2 regions of the Nocardioides asiaticus genome follow, and region 2 is predicted to be linked to the other one. Evidence: riboswitches for the same ligand, from Rfam matches in the RefSeq annotation. Region 2 holds a riboswitch; the other holds the start of a gene.

Region 1 (9,233 bases), on a different contig from region 2:
CCCGACGACTCCGACCACGCCCGCGAGGCCGGCGGGCCGGGCTGGGCGCTGTCGCTGCACGGTGCGTACGAGTTCGGCGGCCCCGACGCCGTGCGCACGCTGCCGGGCGGCGAGCAGTGGTGGGAGGTGGTGGAGCGAACGCCCGAGGAGGAGCGCCACCTGGTCGTACATTCCCAGCACTGCGTCGGGCTCAACGAGGCCGACCGGGCCGCGTGGGACGCCGGCGGGCACGTCACGCTCCGTGACGTCACGCTCAGTGGCACCCGCGAGCAGGTCGGCGAGAAGCTGGCCGACCTCCGTGCCCGCGGCGTCACCGAGGTCGTCCTCCAGCCGTGCGGCCCGGACGTCGAGCGCGAGCTCGAGCGCTTTCTCGAGACGGCCCGCCAGCCGGCGACCTCCGACCCCGCCTGAGCCGATCTCGGACCCCGATCTGTGACGGAGGAACCATGGGTGATGACACGCGAACGCTGATCGACGGCCTGTCCTATCTCGAGTGCCCGCGCTGGCACGAGGGCAGGATCTGGTTCTCCGACTTCTACACGTACGCCGTCTACTCGGCCGCGGCCGACGGCAGCGACCAGCGGTTGGAGGTCGAGGTTCCCCAGCAGCCGTCGGGCCTGGGCTGGCTGCCCGACGGCCGGCTGCTCGTCGTCTCCATGCGCGACTCGACGATCCTGCGGCAGGAGCCGGACGGCTCGCTCAGCGTCCATGCCGACCTTTCGCCGTACGTCAGCGGGCACCCCAACGACATGGTCGTCGACCGGAGCGGGCGGGCGTACGTCGGAGAGTTCGGCTTCGACCTGATGGCGGGCGCACCGGTCGAGCCGGCCCGGCTGTTGTGCGTCGAGCCCGACGGCTCGGTGAGCGTCGCGGCCGAGGAGATGCTCTTCCCCAACGGCAGCGTCATCATCGATGACGCGACGCTGCTGGTCGACGAGACCTTCGGCAACCGGATCACCGCCTTCGACATCGCCGCCGACGGGACGCTCACCAACCGGCGGACGTGGGCCGAGTTCGGCCTCGCGCCGACCGAGCGGGACCTGGAGAAGGCGCTGGCGGAGCTCGTCGTCGCCCCCGACGGCTGCGCGCTGGACGCCGAGGGCGCGCTGTGGGTCGCCGACGCACTGGGCAACCGGGTGCTGCGGGTGCTCGAGGGCGGCACGATCGACCGGACCGTCGAGCCGGGCAGTGGCGTCTTCGCCTGCATGCTCGGCGGCGACGACGGCCGTACGCTCTTCCTCTGCTCCGCGCCGGACTTCCAGGAGGAGGCTCGCAAGGCCGCCCGCGAGGCGCGACTCCTCGCCGTCGAGGTCGACGTGCCGCACGCGGGTCTCCCCTGACGCTCGGGTCAGCGGCGCCCGGTCGCGGCGATGGCCGCGGACAGCGGTACGTGCTCGCGCGCCTCCCCGGCCGCCCGGCGGAGCAGCCGCTGCGCGAGCGTCGCCTGCCGGCCGGCGTACGCCGCCTGCCCGCCGCGCCACCGGCAGTAGGCCGCCTCGTGCGGGGAGCGGAGCGCGTCCCACTCGCTCGCGGCAGCCACCCACTGCTGCGGGGTGTCCGTGCCGGCCAGGCGAGCGAGCTCGGCCGTCCAGGTCGCGCTGGTCGCCGGACGCACGGGCGGCGCTGTTCCGGGCCCGAGCGGGTCGACGGCGGCCTCGCCGCGCAGGCCGACGAGGACGCTCGCCAGCTCGGCCGGATCGACCCCGCGGCGGGCCAGGTCCGCCGCGACCCGCGCGGCCGTCATGAACGCAGCCCCGGCGTCGCGGCTCGCCGCGTTGCCGACGATGTCCCGGATCGGGGGCAGCAGACAGGCCCAGGCCTCCTCGGGGGCACCCTTCCACAGGTGGGCGATCGCGGTCAGCCGCGCCTTCTCGAGCAGGTTCCCCGGCACCGTGCCGACCGTCAGCGTGGCCAGCAGGTCGAGCGCGTCGTCCAGACGGCCGCTCTCGACGGCGATGCGCGCGCTGATCCACTGCACCGGCCAGTGGTCGAACTCGCCGAGCGTCGGGATCCCGGCCAGCACCTCGGCGGCCTGCCGGATGCGACCTGCGTCGGCGAGGGACTCGGCGACGTTGGCGCCCACGAAGGAGAGGACGTGGAAGTCCATGTCCCACTCCGCCCCGATCTCGAGGGCGCGCTGGGCCGCTGCGACGACCTCCTCCACCGGACGGTGGTAGCGCAGGAGCAGGTCGGTGTGCGTCATGGCGACGTAGGCCTCGACACGCGGCTCTGCCGGGGTCGGCACCCGGGCGTGCGCCTCACGGATGCGTTCCAGCGCGCCGGGCAGGTCGCCGTGGTAGGCAAGCTGCCAGGCCAGCGTCGCCGACGTCTGGAAGAAGAGCACGTCGTCGTCCAGCGCGATGCACGTCTCGAGCGCCCGCTCCAGGTCGTGCCGCGCCTCTTCCGGCCTGCCGACCTCGAGCAGCACGTTGGCCCGCAGGTCGAGCGCCCGGGCCAGGCAGTCGCTGGGACCGTGCCCGTCGAGCCGGCTGACGGCCCGGTCGAGGAACCAGACCGACGCATGGACGTCGTGCGTCGACATCGACTTCCCCATCGCCGCCCGCCGGAGCACCTCGGCAGCGCGCAGGTCGTCGAGGACGTCCACCTCCGGCAGCGCCTCGTCGATGACCCGACAGGCGTCCGCGACCCGCCCGGCCAGGTCCAGCGCGTCGAACGCCTTCAGGCGTACGTCGAGGACGTCGAGGTCGTCTGCCGCCCACGGCTCCGCGGTCGCGATCTCGAGGGCGCGCAGCCACTGGGCGGACTCCGTCCGCGGGGCGGTCCGCAGGTGCGCCCGCTCGGCGGCGACGACCCGCCAGGTCAGCTCCTGGTCGAGCACACCCGCCCGCTGCCAGTGCTCGGCCACCTCTGCCGCGTCGGCGTCGGAGCGCTCCGCGAGGGCCGCGGCGAGGCTGTGGTGGGCGTCTGCTGCCTCACCGGCGACGAGCCGACGGCGTACGGCCTCGGCTAGCAGCGGGTGTCTCAACGCGACGTCGGTGGGCCCGGCCTCGGCGAGCAGGTGCCGGTCGCGGAGGTCGCGCAGCGCTGGGACCAGCGCCTCCGCGTGGAGACCGGTCGCTGCGCAGAGGACCGCCACGGGAACGGTGCGGTCGGCGATCCCCAGCGCGCGTGCGACGGCGTACGGGGCTCCCTCGAGCTGCTCGAGCCGCTGGTCGAGCACGTCGGCGAGCAGGCTGGGAAGAGACCCCGCCGAGTGGACCGCGAGCTGCTCGGTGAACAGCGGCAGCCCCAGGCTCCTCTCGTAGATCGAGGCTGCCTCGTCGTCGGTGGCACCGGGTACGAGGAGCGAGATCTGCTCCGAGGTCTCCTCCGGTGAGAGTGCGCTGAGCTCGATCGTGCGGACGTCGGCGATCCGGCGGATCCGGGCGAACCAGTCGCGGGTCCGGTCGCGGGTGGCGGGATCCTCGAGACGGAACGTGCCGACGACCGGCACACACAGGCCCCGCGCCACCAGGTGCTCGAGCAGGTCGAGGCTCGCGCTGTCGGCCCAGTGCAGGTCCTCCAGGAGAAGGGCCAGGGGGCGTACGCCTGCGAGAGCGTCGAGGACACTGCGCACGGCGCTGAAGAGCCGCTCCTGGGCGAAGCCCGACGCGGGTGCCGGGACCGGCGCGGCCTCGGTCTCGAGCTCGGAGAGCAGCGGGGTGAGGGTGGTCGCGACGTACGCCGGACTGCCCGCCAGCGCCTCCTTCAGCCACCGGCCGCCATCCTCGGCGTACACCTCGTGCAGGGCGGCCGCGAACGGCAGCAGTGGTGCGGGGACCGACAGCGGCAGTGCGTTCCCCCGGGCCACGAAGACGTCCGTCGTGGCGCGGGCGGCGTCGACGAGCGTGGTCTTGCCGATACCTGCCTCGCCGATGACGAGGAGGAGGCCGGTGCCGGAGTCGAGGTGACGGCGTACGACGGCCAGCTCGGTGCGGCGGCCGGCGATGCGGGGGGAGTCGCGGTGCACGGCGTCGGGGTCCGAGCTCGGCTCGCCGGCCGCGAGCCAGAGCCGGTGGAACTCGTCGGTGTCGCCGCCCATCGCCTCGACGAGGAGCTCGAGGGTGCCCCACCCGGGCAGGCGGGAGGAGGAGAACACGGTGGAGACGGTCGTGTGGGAGCAGCCGGCGGCCGCGGCGAGCACGCGGAGGCTCGGCCAGCCGGCCCGGTGATGGAGGTCGTGGAGGGCAGCGTTGAGGTCCCGCTGGGGCCCCGGCGGGATCTCGGGTCGTGGCAGAGCACTCACGCGACCTCCCGGACGGGCACGGGAACAAGCGGTTCCAGCATCCTGCCGACACCGGCGTCCGACCACGGGCATTGGTCCCTGTCCGAACCGGCTGTCCAGTTCTGTCAACGGGCGTCAACCCGGCCCCCTGGACTCGCACCGTGAGTGGCGAACCGGCCCGACGCACGGGCCGCGACGAAGGGCCACATCATGACTTTCCACGAGCCGAACACCAGGATCCGGCGAGCCGCCGTCGCGGCCTGCGCCGCTGCGACCGCTGCAACCATCTGCTCGATCGGTGCTGCCACGGCACGCACGGGACCGGAGGACCCACCGTTCCGGCCCACGCCCGCGGCATCGAGCGCCGCCGCCCACCCGGGCGCCTGGATGCAGTCGACCGTCGCTGCGAAGCATCGGTTCGACCCCACCGACGGGAGGGCCGGGCCGTGCTTCATCGTCCAGCCGCGCTGGAACGCCGCGATCGACGGTCCGCCGCCGGTCTGCCGCCGGTGAGGCCGCTACGGCGGCCACGCGGCGGTCCACACCCGGCCGCGGGTGCCGTCGTCGGCGAGCAGCAGGACACCGGCGCCCGTGGCCGCGACGGTCATCGTCGCGTCGCCGCGGACCTGCGGCCGCGTCGGCGTACGGACCTCGCGCCAGTCGCCGCCGTGGCGCCACCAGAGCCGGAAGACGTGCTGGTCGCTCACGGCCGCCAGCACGTCGTCGCCGGCGGCCGCGAGACCGGAGACGTACGCCGGCGCGCCGGCCGCCTCCTGGTCGAGGCTCCCGAACACGCCGGCCGAGCGCCAGCCGCCGTCGGTGCGCGTCCAGAGCCCGAACGCGTCGGAGCCCTCGTCGAGCCCGGCGGCGACCACGCCGCCGCCGGTCGCGACCGTGCGCTCGAGCGTCGCGTAGCCGGTCGCCGGCACCCGCTCGCGCGTCCAGTGGACGCCGTCGGGCGACCGCCAGGCCACCGGCGCGCGGGTCGCCGAACCGTCGGAGCCGACCAGCGTCCAGCCGCCGGCGTACGCCGCGTCGGAGGCGGCCGCGCCGTCGCCGGCCAGGGCCCGCCCGCCGCTGTGGAGCGTGAACGCAGCGCCGTCGGCGGAGGTCCACGCGGCCGCGCCGGAGGTGCGCGTGCCGGCGACGAGCCAACCGTGGGGGCCGGCGACGACCCGGCCGACGTCGACGCCGTCCTCGCCGGCGAACAGGGTGTACGCCGGCTCGGTGCCGACCAGCCCGGCCGTGCTCCCCAGCCAGGTGCTGTAGCGCGGATAGCCGTGTGCCCCGCCGCGCTTCGACCCGATCGCGACGACCCGGCGACCACGGCAGGCGACGGTGGTCAGGACCGCCTGCCGTGCGTAGCCGCCGTGGGGGCTCAACCGGATCGGCCGGAGCTCACCGCCGGTGGCTCCGGACCAGGCCGCCGGCCTCGAGTCGTCCCCGCGGAGGAGCGCGCCGACGACGTACCAGCGACCGGCACATGCCGTCGCGGCGCGGACCGCGGGCCGCCACCCGGTGACGGCCGGCAGGGCCAGCTCGTGCCAGCCGACCGCGGCCGGAGGGGCGGGCGGGGTGGGCGAGCCGTGTCCGGCCCCTCCGCAGCCGCCGACGGCGAGGGCGAGGCCGACGGCGAGGGCCAGGACCGGGAGGCGCTGCACCGGCCTAGGCATACCGGACCGAGTTCGCTATGGTCGAGGGAAATTGCCCACACGGGAGTCCGCGGCAGCGGGCTGAGAGGGAGCTGACGCCGCTCCGACCGTCGTACCTGATCCGGATCATGCCGGCGAAGGAAGTGACCGACGTGCTGCCGCACCTCTTCTGCTTGACCTCCTCCCTCGACGACCTGTCCCTGCTGCCCGCACTGGCCGAGGCCGGCGTCGACGGGTTCCAGGTCCGCGACAAGGCGGCCACGACCCGCGAGCTCGTCGCGCTGACACGGACCGTGCTCGACGCGGTGGCGGCGTACGACGCCGTCGTGGTCGTCGACGACCGCCTCGACGTCGCCCTGGCGACCGGCGCCCACGGCGTCCACCTCGGCGGCGAGGACCTCGCGGTCGGCGACGCCCGTCGGATCGCCGACGCCGCGGCACCTGGGCTCGTCGTCGGCGCCACCTGCCGCGACCGCGCGCAGGTCGAGGCGGCGGCCGCGGCCGGTGCCGACTACGCCGGGTTCGGGCCGCTCTTCGCGACCTCGTCGAAGGACGGGCTGCCCGACCCACGCGGCCTCGATGCGCTCGCCGGCGCGACCGGCGTCCTGCCCCTGATCGGCATCGGCGGCGTCGACGCCCCCCGGGCCTCCGCGGCGCGCGCCGCCGGTGCACACGGCGTCGCCGTCATCGGCGCGCTGTGGCGACAACCCGATCCGCTCACCGCAGCGAAGGAGCTCGTCGCGGCGGTCGCCTGATGCGCGTGCGGATCCTCGGAGCAGGCATCGTCGGCCTGGCCGTCGCCGACGAGCTGGTCGAGCGCGGCCACGAGGTCGAGGTCGTCGACCCGGCGGCCGGCTCCGGCGCGTCGTACGCCGCCGCCGGGATGCTAAGCCCCGGCGGCGAGCTGTGGCACGGGCAGCCGGAGTTCTTCCGGCTCGGCCGGGCCTCGGCCGAGCTCTGGCCGTCGTACGCCGCTCGGCTCGGCGTGCCTCTCCGCGACCACGGCACCCTCCTTGCCGCCGTCGACCACGGCGACCTGCAGCAGGTGGACCGGCAGGTCTCGCTCCTCGGCGCGCACGGCGAGAAGGCGGAGGTGCTCGGCCGGCGCGAGCTGGTCGACCTCGAGCCGCGCCTGGGCCGTGTGGTCGGCGGAGCGCTGCTGCCCGACGACCACAGCGTCGACCCGCGTGCGGTCGTCGCGGCGTTGCTCGACCGGGTGCCGGACGTCGTGCCGGAGCCCACCGACCGCTCCGCCGAGGTGACCGTCGTCGCGACCGGTACGAGCCTCCCGCCGCCGTACGCCTCGCTCGTTAGGCCGATCCGCGGCGAGATCCTGCGCCTGCGGGTCCGACCGGCCGACCTCCCGGAGCGGACGGTGCGGGCATGGGTGCAGGGCGAGGAGGTGTACGTCGTGCCCCGTGCCACCGGGGAGGTCGTCGTCGGCGCCACCCAGGAGGAGCACGACGAGCCGCCGGTCGTGACGGTCGCGGGCGCCGCGCGGCTGCTCGACGCCGCGCGCCGGCTGATGCCGGGGCTGGACCGCGCCGAGCTGAGGGAGGTGACCGCGCGCGACCGGCCGGGGACGCCTGACAACCTGCCGCTCGTCGGTCCGGTGGACGACCCCGTCCCGGGCGCCGGGCGCTGCCTGCTCGCGGCCGGCCACTTCCGCCACGGCGTGCTCCTCGCGCCGCTCACGGCGCAGCTCATCGCCGACCACCTCGACCACGGCCGCACCGAGCCGGCCCTCGACCCCCGACGATTCACCACTCGAGCCAGCGGAGGAACCCCATGAGGATCACCGTCAACGGCAACCGCACCGAGGCCCCCGACGGCGCCGTCGTGGCGGACCTGCTGCCACCCGACTGCCGCGGGAGCGCCGCCGCGCTCAACGGCGCCGTCGTCCCGCGCGGGCGGCTCGGCGACACGGCGCTGAGCGACGGCGACGTCCTCGAGGTCGTGACGGCGGTGCAGGGCGGATGAGCACCCCACCGGACCGCTCGCTGCGCTCCCGCTCCGGCGGGGAGCCCCAGATGAGCGCGCTCACCATCGCCGGACGCACGCTGGCCTCCCGGCTCTTCCTCGGCACCGGGGGACTGCCGTCGCTCGCCGTGCTCCCCGACGTCCTCGACGCGGCGCGGCCGGGACTGGTGACCGTCTCGATGCGGCGTACGTCGTCGACTGCCTCGGGCGGCCTGCTCGACCTGGTCCGGAAGGCCGGGCTGCCGGTGCTGCCCAACACCGCCGGCTGCCTGTCCGCCCGCGAGGCCGTGCTCACCGCCGAGCTCGCCCGCGAGGCGCTCGGCACCGACTGGGTGAAGCTCGAGGTGATCGGCGACGAGACCTCGCTCCTCCCCGACGCCGTCGAGCTGGTCGACGCCGCGGAGAAGCTGGTGCGCTCCGGCTTCACCGTGCTGCCCTACACGACCGACGACCCGGTCCTCGCCCGCCGGCTGGAGGACGCCGGCTGCGCGGCCGTCATGCCGCTCGGATCGCCGATCGGCTCCGGTCTCGGCGTACTCAACCCGCACGCCCTCGAGTCCCTCGTCGCCGCCGTCGACGTCCCCGTCGTCCTCGACGCCGGCGTCGGCACCGCCTCGGACGCCGCGCTCGCGATGGAGCTCGGGTGCTCGGCGGTCCTCGCCGCCACCGCCGTCACGCGCGCCGACGACCCGGTCGCCATGGCGCGTGCGCTCCGGCTGGGGGTCGAGGCCGGGTACGCCGCCCGCGGCGCCGGCCGGATCCCGCGCCGCGCCGTCGCGCGGGCCTCCTCGCCGATGGAAGGACGGATCGCCTGATGCCCACCGACCAGCTGCCCCGACTGCTCCTGCTCACCGACCGCTCGCAGCTCCATCTCAGCCGCGGGCTGCTCCCGACGCTCGCCGAGTGTCGCGACGCCGGGCTCACCCACGTCGTGCTCCGCGAGCTGGACGAGCCCCTCGCCCGGCGCGCCGCGCTCGCGATCGCCGCCGCGGACCTCGGCCTGACCGTCATCGCCGCGCACACGCCGCTCCCGGGCGCGGCCGGGCTCCACCTGCCGGCCGCGGACGGCGCGTCACCCGACGTCACCGCGTGCCGTCCCCGCGGGCGGTCCTGCCACACCCGGGCCGAGGTCGCGCGGGCGGCAGGGGAGGGCTTCGACTACGCCACCCTCAGCCCGTACGCCGCCAGCGACTCGAAGCCGGGCTACGGACCGCCGCTCGGACCCGGCGGGCTCGCCGACGCGGTGCCCGATGGTCGGGGGATCCCGGTCTACGCGCTCGGCGGGATCACGACCGACAACGCCGCGGAGGCGGTGGCCGCGGGCGCGTACGGCGTGGCGGTCATGGGCGCGGTGATGCGCGCGGCCGATCCTGCCG
Region 2 (9,233 bases):
AGCCCGTCGAGGCCGACCCGCCGGTCGCGGGCCTTCTCGGTCCGGTTGCCGGGGCCGACGTGGGGCGCGGGGAAGTTCGCCGACAGGAAGAACGGCTGTCGCTCCTCGTGGAAGCGGTTGACCATGGAGACCGTCTCGTCGCCGACGATCTCGGAGGAGTAGGTCCCCTTCTTCACCGTCCTCGGGTCACCGTTGTCGGACTCGGCGACGTGGAAGAACCGGTAGGTGCCGCCGGTGACCTGTCGACCGGTACGGACGCTGTGCACCTTCGAGGTCTGGTCGAGGAAGCCGTGCCACTGGTCCCAGCCGTTGGGGATCTTGTAGGCCGACCGCAGGGTGGTCGAGGCGGGGACGCGGACCCGCTTCCACACGGTCTTGCCGTCGACCGTCGTCTTGCGGAGCCGCCAGCCGCCCTTGGACGACATCATCCCGTAGCCGTTGAGGTACTTGCCGCTGAGCCCGGTGTGGTAGCCGGCGGCCTGCAGGGAGGTGGCGATCGAGCGCGAGTCGTCGAAGGCGCTGTAGGCGTACGGCGCCTGCACGGTCCACACGTGGTGGTTGTGCGGCAGCTGGCCGGAGAAGAACGACGCCCGCGCCGGGCAGCACAGCGGGTAGGAGGAGAAGGCGTTCTGCATCGTGATGCCGTGGTCACCGATCAGGCGCCGCACGTTCGGCATGTAGGCGAGGTCGTCGACGCGCATGTCGTCGACGAGGAACTCCACGATGTTGGGCTTGCCGGCGGCGGACGCCGGCGTCGCCCGGTCGGTCGCCGTGTCGGGCACCTTCGCGGCCGGGTCGAGCACCGTGAGCAGGACGCCGGCCACCAGGATCGCGAGCACGACCGGCGCGGCGCGCATGACCCAGGACAGGCCCCTTCGACCCAGCGTCGTCACCCTTCACTCCCCCGGTTGGTCACAGTGGCGGGCACCGGCGCGGACCCAGCGCGGGGAGTCTAACGGGGCCGGACCAGCCGCCTCGCATCCCGCCGGTCGCGACACCTAGGCGAGACCCGGCACGGCTGTCCGCGACGGCTCGACCCGCAGCCGGACGCTCTCGCCGGGGCCCGGGGCGTGGGCGGCGGAGACGGCGTCGACCTCGCCCACACCGTCGACGTCGACGACGAGCCGGACCTGGTCGGGCGTGGCCCGCGCCGAGACGACGGTGCCGCGGAGCGGCCCCCGCTCGTCCGCCACCAGCGCCGACCGGCGTACGGCGACCGCGGGGCGCTCGGGCACCGGCAGGCCGGCCGCCTCCAGGACGGCCGCGGCCCCGGCCCCCTCGAGAACGCGTGCGTAGCCGAGGAAGAGCGCGGTCCACGCGTCGGCGGGGTGCTGCCAGACCTGGGCGAGGTCGCCCTCCTGGACGACCCGGCCCTCGTGGAGGACCGCGAGCCGGTCGGCGACCGCGAACGCCTCCTCCTGGTCGTGGGTCACCATGAGCGCGGTCGTGCCCGCCTCGGTGAGGATCCGGCGCAGATCGCCGGCGAGCCGCTCGCGGAGCCCGGCGTCGAGCGCAGAGAGCGGCTCGTCGAGGAGCAGCAGCCGCGGATCGACGGCCAGTGCGCGGGCCAGCGCGACCCGTTGCCGCTCGCCGCCGGAGAGCGTGCCGGGCAGCCGGTCGGCGTAGCCACCCAGCCCGACGAGCTCGAGCAGCTCGTCGACCCGGGCCGCCCGCTCGCGCCGTCCGACGCGACGCAGCCGCAGGGAGTAGCCGACGTTGGCGGCGACGGTCAGGTGGTCGAAGAGCTGGCCGTCCTGGAACATCAGGGCGAAGCCCCGCTTGTGGGTGGGTACGCCGGCGAGCGAGCGGCCGTCCCAGCTGATCGTGCCCACGGCCGGCTCCAGCCCGGCCACGGCCCGCAGGAGCGTCGACTTCCCCGAGCCGGAGGGGCCGAGCAGCGCGAGCACCTGGCCGTCGGCGAGGTCGAGCGTCACGTCCCGGACGGCCGGCCGGCCGTCGTACGCAATGGTGACGTCCTTCAGCGAGAGCATCGGATGGCTTCCCTAGAAGGCGCCCAGCGAGGGCACGCGGAGGCGCTCGACGAGGAGCATGACGAGCGCTGTGGCGGCGGCGAGGACGCAGGAGCCGGCGAGGGCCATGCCGTAGTTCATCGCCCCCGGGTGCCCGATCAGGCGGTAGATCACGACCGGGAGCGTCGGGTGGTCGCTGCGGTAGAGGAACGACGTCGCGCCGAACTCGCCCAGCGAGGCGGCGAACGCGAAGCCGGCGGCGGCGAGGAGCGGCTTCCAGACGACGGGTACGTCGACGGTGATCGCCGTCCGGAGCGGGCCGGCGCCGAGGGAGGCGGCGGCCTGCCGCTGGCGGTCGTCGATGCCGGCGAGCACCGGCACCAGCGTGCGTACGACGAGCGGCAGCGCCACGAGCGCCTGCGCGACCGGCACCAGCCACGGCGAGTCGCGGAAGTCGACGGGAGGCTGGTCGAGTGTGATGAAGAGGCCGAACCCGAGCGTCACCGCGCTCACCCCCAGCGGGAGCATGAACAGCCCGTCGAGGACGGCCCGCAGCCGCCGCTCCCCACGGCCGCGCGACCGGCCGGTGACGACGACCGCGACCAGCAGGCCGAGGACCAGGCTGAGCGCAGTCGCGAGGACGGCGATCTCCAGCGACGAGGTCAGCGCGCTCGTCGCCGGGACGGCGAGGGTGTCCTGGCTGCCGGGCGTCTGAAGGGCCCGGTAGTTGCCCAGGCTCCACCGCCCGTCGACCCGCAGCGAGCCGATGAGCAGCGTCACGATCGGCGCTGCGACCAGGGCGAGCAGCACGACGGTGACGGTGAGCTGCGGGAGGTCGGCGCGGCGCGGTCGCCGCGGCCGGGCCGGCGTACGCCGTTGGGTGGGGTCGCCCACCCGGCGGAGCCGGCCGGCGACGGTCAGCAGCGCGACGACCACCAGCAGCTGCAGGATCGAGAGCGCCGCCGCGCCGGGCAGGTCGAGCAGCACCGTGGTGAGCTTGTAGATCTCGGTCTCGACGCTGTTGTAGCGCAGCCCCCCGAGGGTGAGCACGACCCCGAACGCCGTCGCACAGAAGAGGAAGACGACGCTCCCGGCGCTGACGATGCTCGGCCGGAGCGCGGGCAGCGTGACGGTGCGGAAGACCGTCCACGGCCGGGCACCGAGCGCGGCCGCGGCCTCGGCGGGGCGCGCGTCGAGGCCCTCCCAGGCGGCGCCGACGCTGCGGATCACGACGGCCACGTTGAAGAAGACCAGCCCGGCGAGGATCGCCGCCGGCGTACCGTCCAGGCCGAGGCCGCCCAGTGGCCCGCCCTCCCCGAGCAGCTCGCGGAAGGCGACGCCGACGACGACTGTGGGCAGCACGAACGGCACCAGCAGGGCCGCGCGCACGACGCGCTGGAGCGGGAAGACCAGGCGGTGCAGGACGTACGCCGCCGGCAGCCCGAGCAGGACGCTCGCCGCGGTGGCGACGACCGAGGTCCACACGGTGAACCAGATCGCCCGGTGGATCTCGGCGCGGCCGAGCACGCGGACGACGGTGCCTGCGTCGAGACTGCCGTCGACGACGAACCCGCGTCTGACCATGCCGGTCACGGGCAGCACGAAGAAGACCGCCAGCACGGCCACCGGGACGGCGGCGAGCCCGATCAGCCAGAGATGACGTCGCTCCACTGCTGCAGCCACTCGTCGCGGTTGTCGTCGATCTCCTGCGGGTCGACCTTCCAGGTCTTCGTCGGCTGGACGGCGAACCTCGCCCACTCCTTCGGCAGCGGGGTCCCCTTGACGACCGGGAAGACGTACATGCTCGTCGGCAGCGCCTTCTGCACCGCCGAGCTCAGCAGGAAGTCGACCAGCGCCTGCGCGCCGTCGGGGTTGACGGCACCGGCGAGCACGCCGGCGTACTCGACCTGGGTGAAGCAGGTGTCGAGCAGCGCCTTGGTGGTGGTCGTGCCGCCCTTCACGGTGTAGGCCGGCGAGGAGTCGTACGACAGCACGATCGGCCGCGTGCCCTTGCCGCCGCCTTGGGTGAAGTCGACCTCGTAGGCCTGGTCCCAGCCATCGTCCACCTTCGCGCCGTTCGCGATCAGCTTCTTCCAGTAGTCCTGCCAGCCGTCGCCGTACCTGCTGATCGTGGTGAGCAGGAAGGCGAGCCCCGGCGAGCTGGTGGTGGCGCCTGGAGTGACGAAGAGGTCCTTGTAGGCCGGGTCGACGAGATCGTCGAGGGTCTTTGGCGGCGCCAGGTGGTGCTGCGCGAACCAGGTGGTGTCGACGTTGACGCAGACGTTGCCCTGGTCGACCGGTGTGAGGTGCTTTCCCCCGTCGCCGGGGACGTCGTAGTCGCCGACCCCGGCCGGAAGGTCCGCGGGGGTGTAGTCGGCGAAGACGTCGTGGTCGAGCGCGCGGCCGGCGAAGGTGTTGTCGACGCCGAAGGCGACGTCGCCGTCGGGGTTGTCGGCCGAGAGGACCAGCTTGTTGGTGAGCTCGCCGGCGTCGCCGGAGGCCCGGATCTCGAGCTGGTAGCCGCTCTGCTGCTCGAACTGCCTCTCCAGCTTCTTCGGCAGCGCGAACGAGTCGTGCGTCATCAGCACGACCTTCGTCGGCTTCCCCCCGGCCTCGTCGCTGCCGCCGCAGGCGGCCAGTCCGGTGGTGAGCAGTGCCGCGGCGAGGACCGCGGCGGGCGCACGGAGGCGCATCGGTGTGACTCCCTTCGCCGGTGTTAACCGGAGCAGGTTCGGAGGGTCTGCGGCCGCTCGTACGCCGGCCGCACTCTCAGCCCCGCGGGGCTCCCCTGTCCTCTAGCGGAGTAACTCTAGCCGCTCCGCCCCGATGCCCTGGACCCGTCCCAGGTGAGGCGCCATGGCCTCAGCTCAGCACGCCGGGCGCGGCGTCCTCGTCGTCGAGCCAGTCGCTACCGTCGTCGTACGAGCCCCACTCGCGCTTGCGCTTCTTGTCGTCCTTGCCGCGGCTGCCGTGCGTGCCGCCGCTCCGGGCGCCGGTGCGCCCCGTCGTGGAGCCGGTGCGACCGGCGGTCGAGCCCGTACGCCCGGCGGTGGTGCCGGTGCGCGCCGACGTGGCGCTGCGGCCGGTGACCGCCTGGCCGCCGGTGCGCATCGTCGAGCCGAGCGGACGCGTTGCCATGGCGCGGGAGGTGGTCGTGGCAGCGGTCGCCATGGACGGCTGGGTCACTGCGCCGGAACCGGCCCCGCCGAGCATGCCGGCCTTGGCCGCCGCGGCCAGCCCGGCCGCACCGAGGCCGCCGGCGACGGCCGCCCCGCCGGCGCGGCCGAGCCCGCCGAGCCCGCCGAAGGTCGGAGTGCCCGGCGTGGCAGCCGGAGTGGCGCTGGTGGTCGTGGCCGGCGTCGCCGTCGACGACGGGGCGGTGTAGCTGTCGGCCAGCGTCCCGTCGTCGTAGGTGTAGTCCGGGCTCGTGGTCGTGTCGTGCGGCTGCGACGTCGAGTGGTGCTGCGTCGTCGTCTGGTGCGTCGCCGTGTGGTCGGACGTGGTGTAGGTGGGCGCCTGGGTGTGGGCCGAGCTCGCCGTGGACTGGTGGGGCGCGGTATAGGTGCCGCTGCTGGTGCCCGTGTAGTTGAACGCCGGGGTGGTCGTCCCGCCGCCCCCGCCGCTGCCACTGGTCGTCGGCTGGGAGGTGGCGACGTCGCCGTGGATGCCCTTCATGACGTCTGCTGCGTCGCTGAGCTTCCGGTCGAGATCGTCGGCGGCGGCGTCGGCCTGGGCGTCGCGCACGGCGGGGTTGTGGTCGTACGCCGCCTTGCGGCTCTGCCACTTCACCATCGCCATGTTCATGGGCGGGTCCCAGTCGTTGGTGTGGATCGGTGGCTCCGGCTTCGGGCCCGGAGGCGCGGCCACCGGAAGCCCGTCCAGGTCGCTCTGCGCGGTCGTGATCGCGGTCGCCGCGTCGCCGAGTGCGCCGGAGCCCTTGTTCAGGTCGCTGATTCGGTCGCGGAGGTTCTTGGCGGCCTTCTGGAACGCTTCCGTCGCGCGGTTCCCGGTCTCAGCGTCGGCGAACTGGTCCTTCACGTTGGGTGCGTGCTTCTCGAGCGCCTGGGCGACGGTGCTGAGGGTGGTTGTCGCCCGCTGCCAGCTCGCGCTCGCTGCGTTGATGTCGGCGACGCTCACGCCGTTGAGGTACTGGCGCAGTCGTGCCTCGCCCATCACGCACCATCCTTGTCCGAGGGAACGGCGGTGCACGTCGTCGGAGCACCGACCTGGGGCGGTGTCATGCAGTTGGCGCCCGCCTCGAGGTCGACGCTCGCCTTCTGGGTGGCGTCGACGAAGCCCGACTGGACGTCGTGCATGCCCTTGCGATACGCCGCGAACCCGGCTTCGTAGTTGTTGAGCCCGGTCACGACGTCGCGAAGTGCGTTGACCACGAACTCGTGGGCCAGATCGGTGTGATGAGCAAGCGACGCACCGGTGGCCGAGCCACCGAAATGTGACCCCGGCACCTTCTTGAGGTCGCCCAGGGTCTTGGAGATGTTGCCGGCGTCCTCACCGAGAAGCTTGGTGAGCTGGGTGATCAGATCGTCGGGGACGGCGGTGGTGCCGCCGCCCGTGCCTTCTGGAAGCATTGGGCTGTAACTCCGCTGGTGTGTCCGTTGGTGGGGCCATGAGCGCCATACCCGAGATCAGTACGTCCAAACCTCTCGGCCGGCACTACATCATGGATGACGAGTCGGCTTCGAGATCGTGACGGCGTCCGGCAAAGAAAAGTTGCGGTTCCGCTAGCCTCAGGGCCGAAACGTCCCGACCGATCGATCTGGAGCTCCTCGGGTGCCCGTGCTGCGTACGCCGATCGCCGCGCTCGTCGTGGCGGTCACCCTCTCCCTCGCCGGCTGCGGAGGAGGCGAGCCGACCGGCGGCGGCTCCCCGCCGACGAATCCCAGCGCCAGCCAGTCTCCGTCGGAGTCCTCATCTCCCTCGGTGGCCCCGGCGACCGGCCGTCGGATCTCGACCGACTACCTGAGCGTGCACGCCCCCAAGGGCTGGGTCAGCGCGCCCGGGATGACCAAGCAGCAGGCCGCGGCCGCCGACTACGACATCGGCGCCCAGGTCGTCATCAACACCCTCGAGTGGAACCACATCGACCCCTCCCCCGTTGCAGCGCAGGCCAGGCTCGCCCTCAAGCAGTACGACAAGCGGATGCGCTACGCCGGACCCGTCACCGTCGCCGGCCAGCAGATGTTCCACATCACGGGCATCGAGGGCGGCGGCAGCCACCTCGACGAGTACGGCTGGGACGTTCCTGGCGCCGCCCACGCCTACATCCACAGCATCAGCTTCTTCTTCAGGACGACCCCGCCCGCCCAGCGGCAGAAGATCATCGACTCCGTCCTCGCGACCCTCGAGATCAAGAAGTAGCAGGGTCCTAGGCTCGCGTCTCGTGGACCTGACCGCGCTGCCGTTCGACGACCTCGACCCGCAGGACGCGTACGCCGCCTGGAGGCTGCGCCAGGACGTGTTCGTGCTCGAGCAGGAGTGCCTGTACGCCGACCTGGACGGCCGCGACACGGAGCCGGCGACCCGTCACGTCCTGCTGAAGGACGGCACCGGCGAGGTGGTCGGCTACTGCCGGGTGCTCTCGGACCCGGAGACCTGGCGGATCGGCCGCGTCGTCCTGCGCCGGGACGCGCGCGGGCAGGGGCTCGCCGACCAGGTGGTGCGGCGGGCGCTCGAGGAGTGCTCGGGCCGCGACGTCGTACTCGACGCCCAGGCGCCGCTGGCGGGGTGGTATGCGACGTTCGGCTTCGCCCGGGACGGCGAGGACTTCGTCGAGGACGGCATCCCGCACACCCCGATGCGGCTCAGGCGCGACTGAAGAGCACGCCGGCCTCGGTCTCGACCCGGGTGACGTCGCCGCGGGCCGCGAGCAGCTCGAGGTGGGCCTTGGTCTCGAGGCAGGCCAGGACGGAGTTGAACAGGTCGAGCGTCGCGAAGGCGTGCTCGTGGCGGGTCCACGGCAGTTCGGCGGCCACCTGGAGGGAGGTCCGTGGCCCGGGGGCGAGCGCGTCGAGGCAGAGCCCGAGCCGATGCTCGTGGTGGGCGAGGAGCTGGTCGATCCGGGCGTGGGAGGAGGGTGCGATCGGGCCATGGGCCGGCAGCAGCCGCAGGTCCGGCAGTCCCCTCACCTTGGTCAGCGACGCCATGAAGTCGCCGAGCGGCGAGAGCACCGGCACCGGCTCGAAGCCGATCGACGGGGTGATCGTGGGCAGCACGTGGTCACCAGCGAAGAGCAGCCCGGCGGGCCGGTCGGCGAAGACGAAGTGGCCCTGCGTGTGGCCGGGGGTGTGGACCGCGTCGAGGGTGCGGCCGGCGACCTCGAGCGGCCGGTCGCCGTCGAGCCACATGTCGGGGTAGCGCCACTGGCTCCGGTCCTGCGGCGGGTGCTGGAGCGCCGCCCAGCGCTCGGCGAGCTCCTGGGCACCGGCCTCGAAGAGCAGCCGGTCGGTGGAGCGGTCGGGGCGGCCGTCGGCGTCGGAGTGGATCAGGTCGAGCGTCGGCTTGTCGCCGACCCCGAGCACGACGCGGGCGGCGTACTCCTCGCCGAGCACGCTCGCGAGCGTGTAGTGGTCGCGGTGGACGTGGGTGACGAGGAAGCGGCGGATGTCGCCGAAGCCGAAGCCCAACGCCGTAAGCCCCGCGTCCAGGGCCGCGCGACCCTCGGTGATCGCCCAGCCGCCGTCCACGAGCGTCAGCCCGTCCGGCCCCTCGAGCACGTAGACGTTGACCGCCCTGAGCCCGTCGGTCGGCAGCGGGAGCGGGATCCGGTGGACGCCGTCGTCGACGGTCCAGGCGCCCGGCGCCGACCAGTGCTCGCCCGAGTCCGGCGAGACGGCGTACGCCGTCGGGGTGCTCTCACTCATGGGCCGCCCCCCGCGGGGCGGCCGCCGGCGAGCGGTGGACCCAGATGAGCCCGAGGACCGGGAGGATCGCCGGCACCCAGCCGTAGCCCTCGCCGTAGTCCGACCACACCGACGCGTCCGGGAACCAGTCGCGCACGACGAGCGACAGCGTCCCGACGACGACCACGCCGCCGAGCTCGACCCAGAGCATGACCCGCGCGAAGCCGGGCCGACCGTGGGCGGCCCGGCGGATCGCGAACCACCCGGCGACGTACGTGCACGCGGCGACGGCGGAGAGGACGTAGGCGACCGGGGCCTCGTCGAACTTCGTCGCGATCTGGACGACCGCGCGGCTGCCGGAGGCGAGGATGAAGAGCGCGTAGAGCGCCAGCAGCACCAGGTG

The links. A riboswitch is a leader RNA that binds a small molecule or an ion and turns the genes downstream of it on or off. The one in region 2 is predicted to bind thiamine pyrophosphate.
Region 1: another riboswitch for thiamine pyrophosphate. It lies ahead of ABLE53_RS04515 (thiamine phosphate synthase); the one in region 2 lies ahead of ABLE53_RS20055 (thiamine ABC transporter substrate-binding protein).

The regions. Positions count from the first base shown of each region.
Region 1 is NZ_JBDZDM010000001.1:917,456-926,688, reverse strand. Features, by position in the region: gene ABLE53_RS04540 (LLM class flavin-dependent oxidoreductase) at 1-411, shown strand, start outside; gene ABLE53_RS04535 (SMP-30/gluconolactonase/LRE family protein) at 447-1,340, shown strand; gene ABLE53_RS04530 (ATP-binding protein) at 1,349-4,246, opposite strand; gene ABLE53_RS04525 (hypothetical protein) at 4,436-4,738, shown strand; gene ABLE53_RS04520 (hypothetical protein) at 4,744-5,886, opposite strand; TPP riboswitch at 5,928-6,037, shown strand; gene ABLE53_RS04515 (thiamine phosphate synthase) at 6,006-6,632, shown strand; gene ABLE53_RS04510 (FAD-dependent oxidoreductase) at 6,638-7,669, shown strand; gene thiS (sulfur carrier protein ThiS) at 7,666-7,857, shown strand; gene ABLE53_RS04500 (thiazole synthase) at 7,908-8,672, shown strand; gene ABLE53_RS04495 (thiamine phosphate synthase) at 8,672-9,233, shown strand, end outside.
Region 2 is NZ_JBDZDM010000005.1:500,786-510,018, reverse strand. Features, by position in the region: gene ABLE53_RS20070 (sulfatase-like hydrolase/transferase) at 1-893, opposite strand, end outside; gene ABLE53_RS20065 (ABC transporter ATP-binding protein) at 999-1,991, opposite strand; gene ABLE53_RS20060 (ABC transporter permease) at 2,004-3,641, opposite strand; gene ABLE53_RS20055 (thiamine ABC transporter substrate-binding protein) at 3,617-4,663, opposite strand; TPP riboswitch at 4,656-4,770, opposite strand; gene ABLE53_RS20050 (hypothetical protein) at 4,833-6,143, opposite strand; gene ABLE53_RS20045 (hypothetical protein) at 6,143-6,559, opposite strand; gene ABLE53_RS20040 (hypothetical protein) at 6,762-7,349, shown strand; gene ABLE53_RS20035 (GNAT family N-acetyltransferase) at 7,372-7,806, shown strand; gene ABLE53_RS20030 (MBL fold metallo-hydrolase) at 7,793-8,851, opposite strand; gene ABLE53_RS20025 (hypothetical protein) at 8,844-9,233, opposite strand, start outside.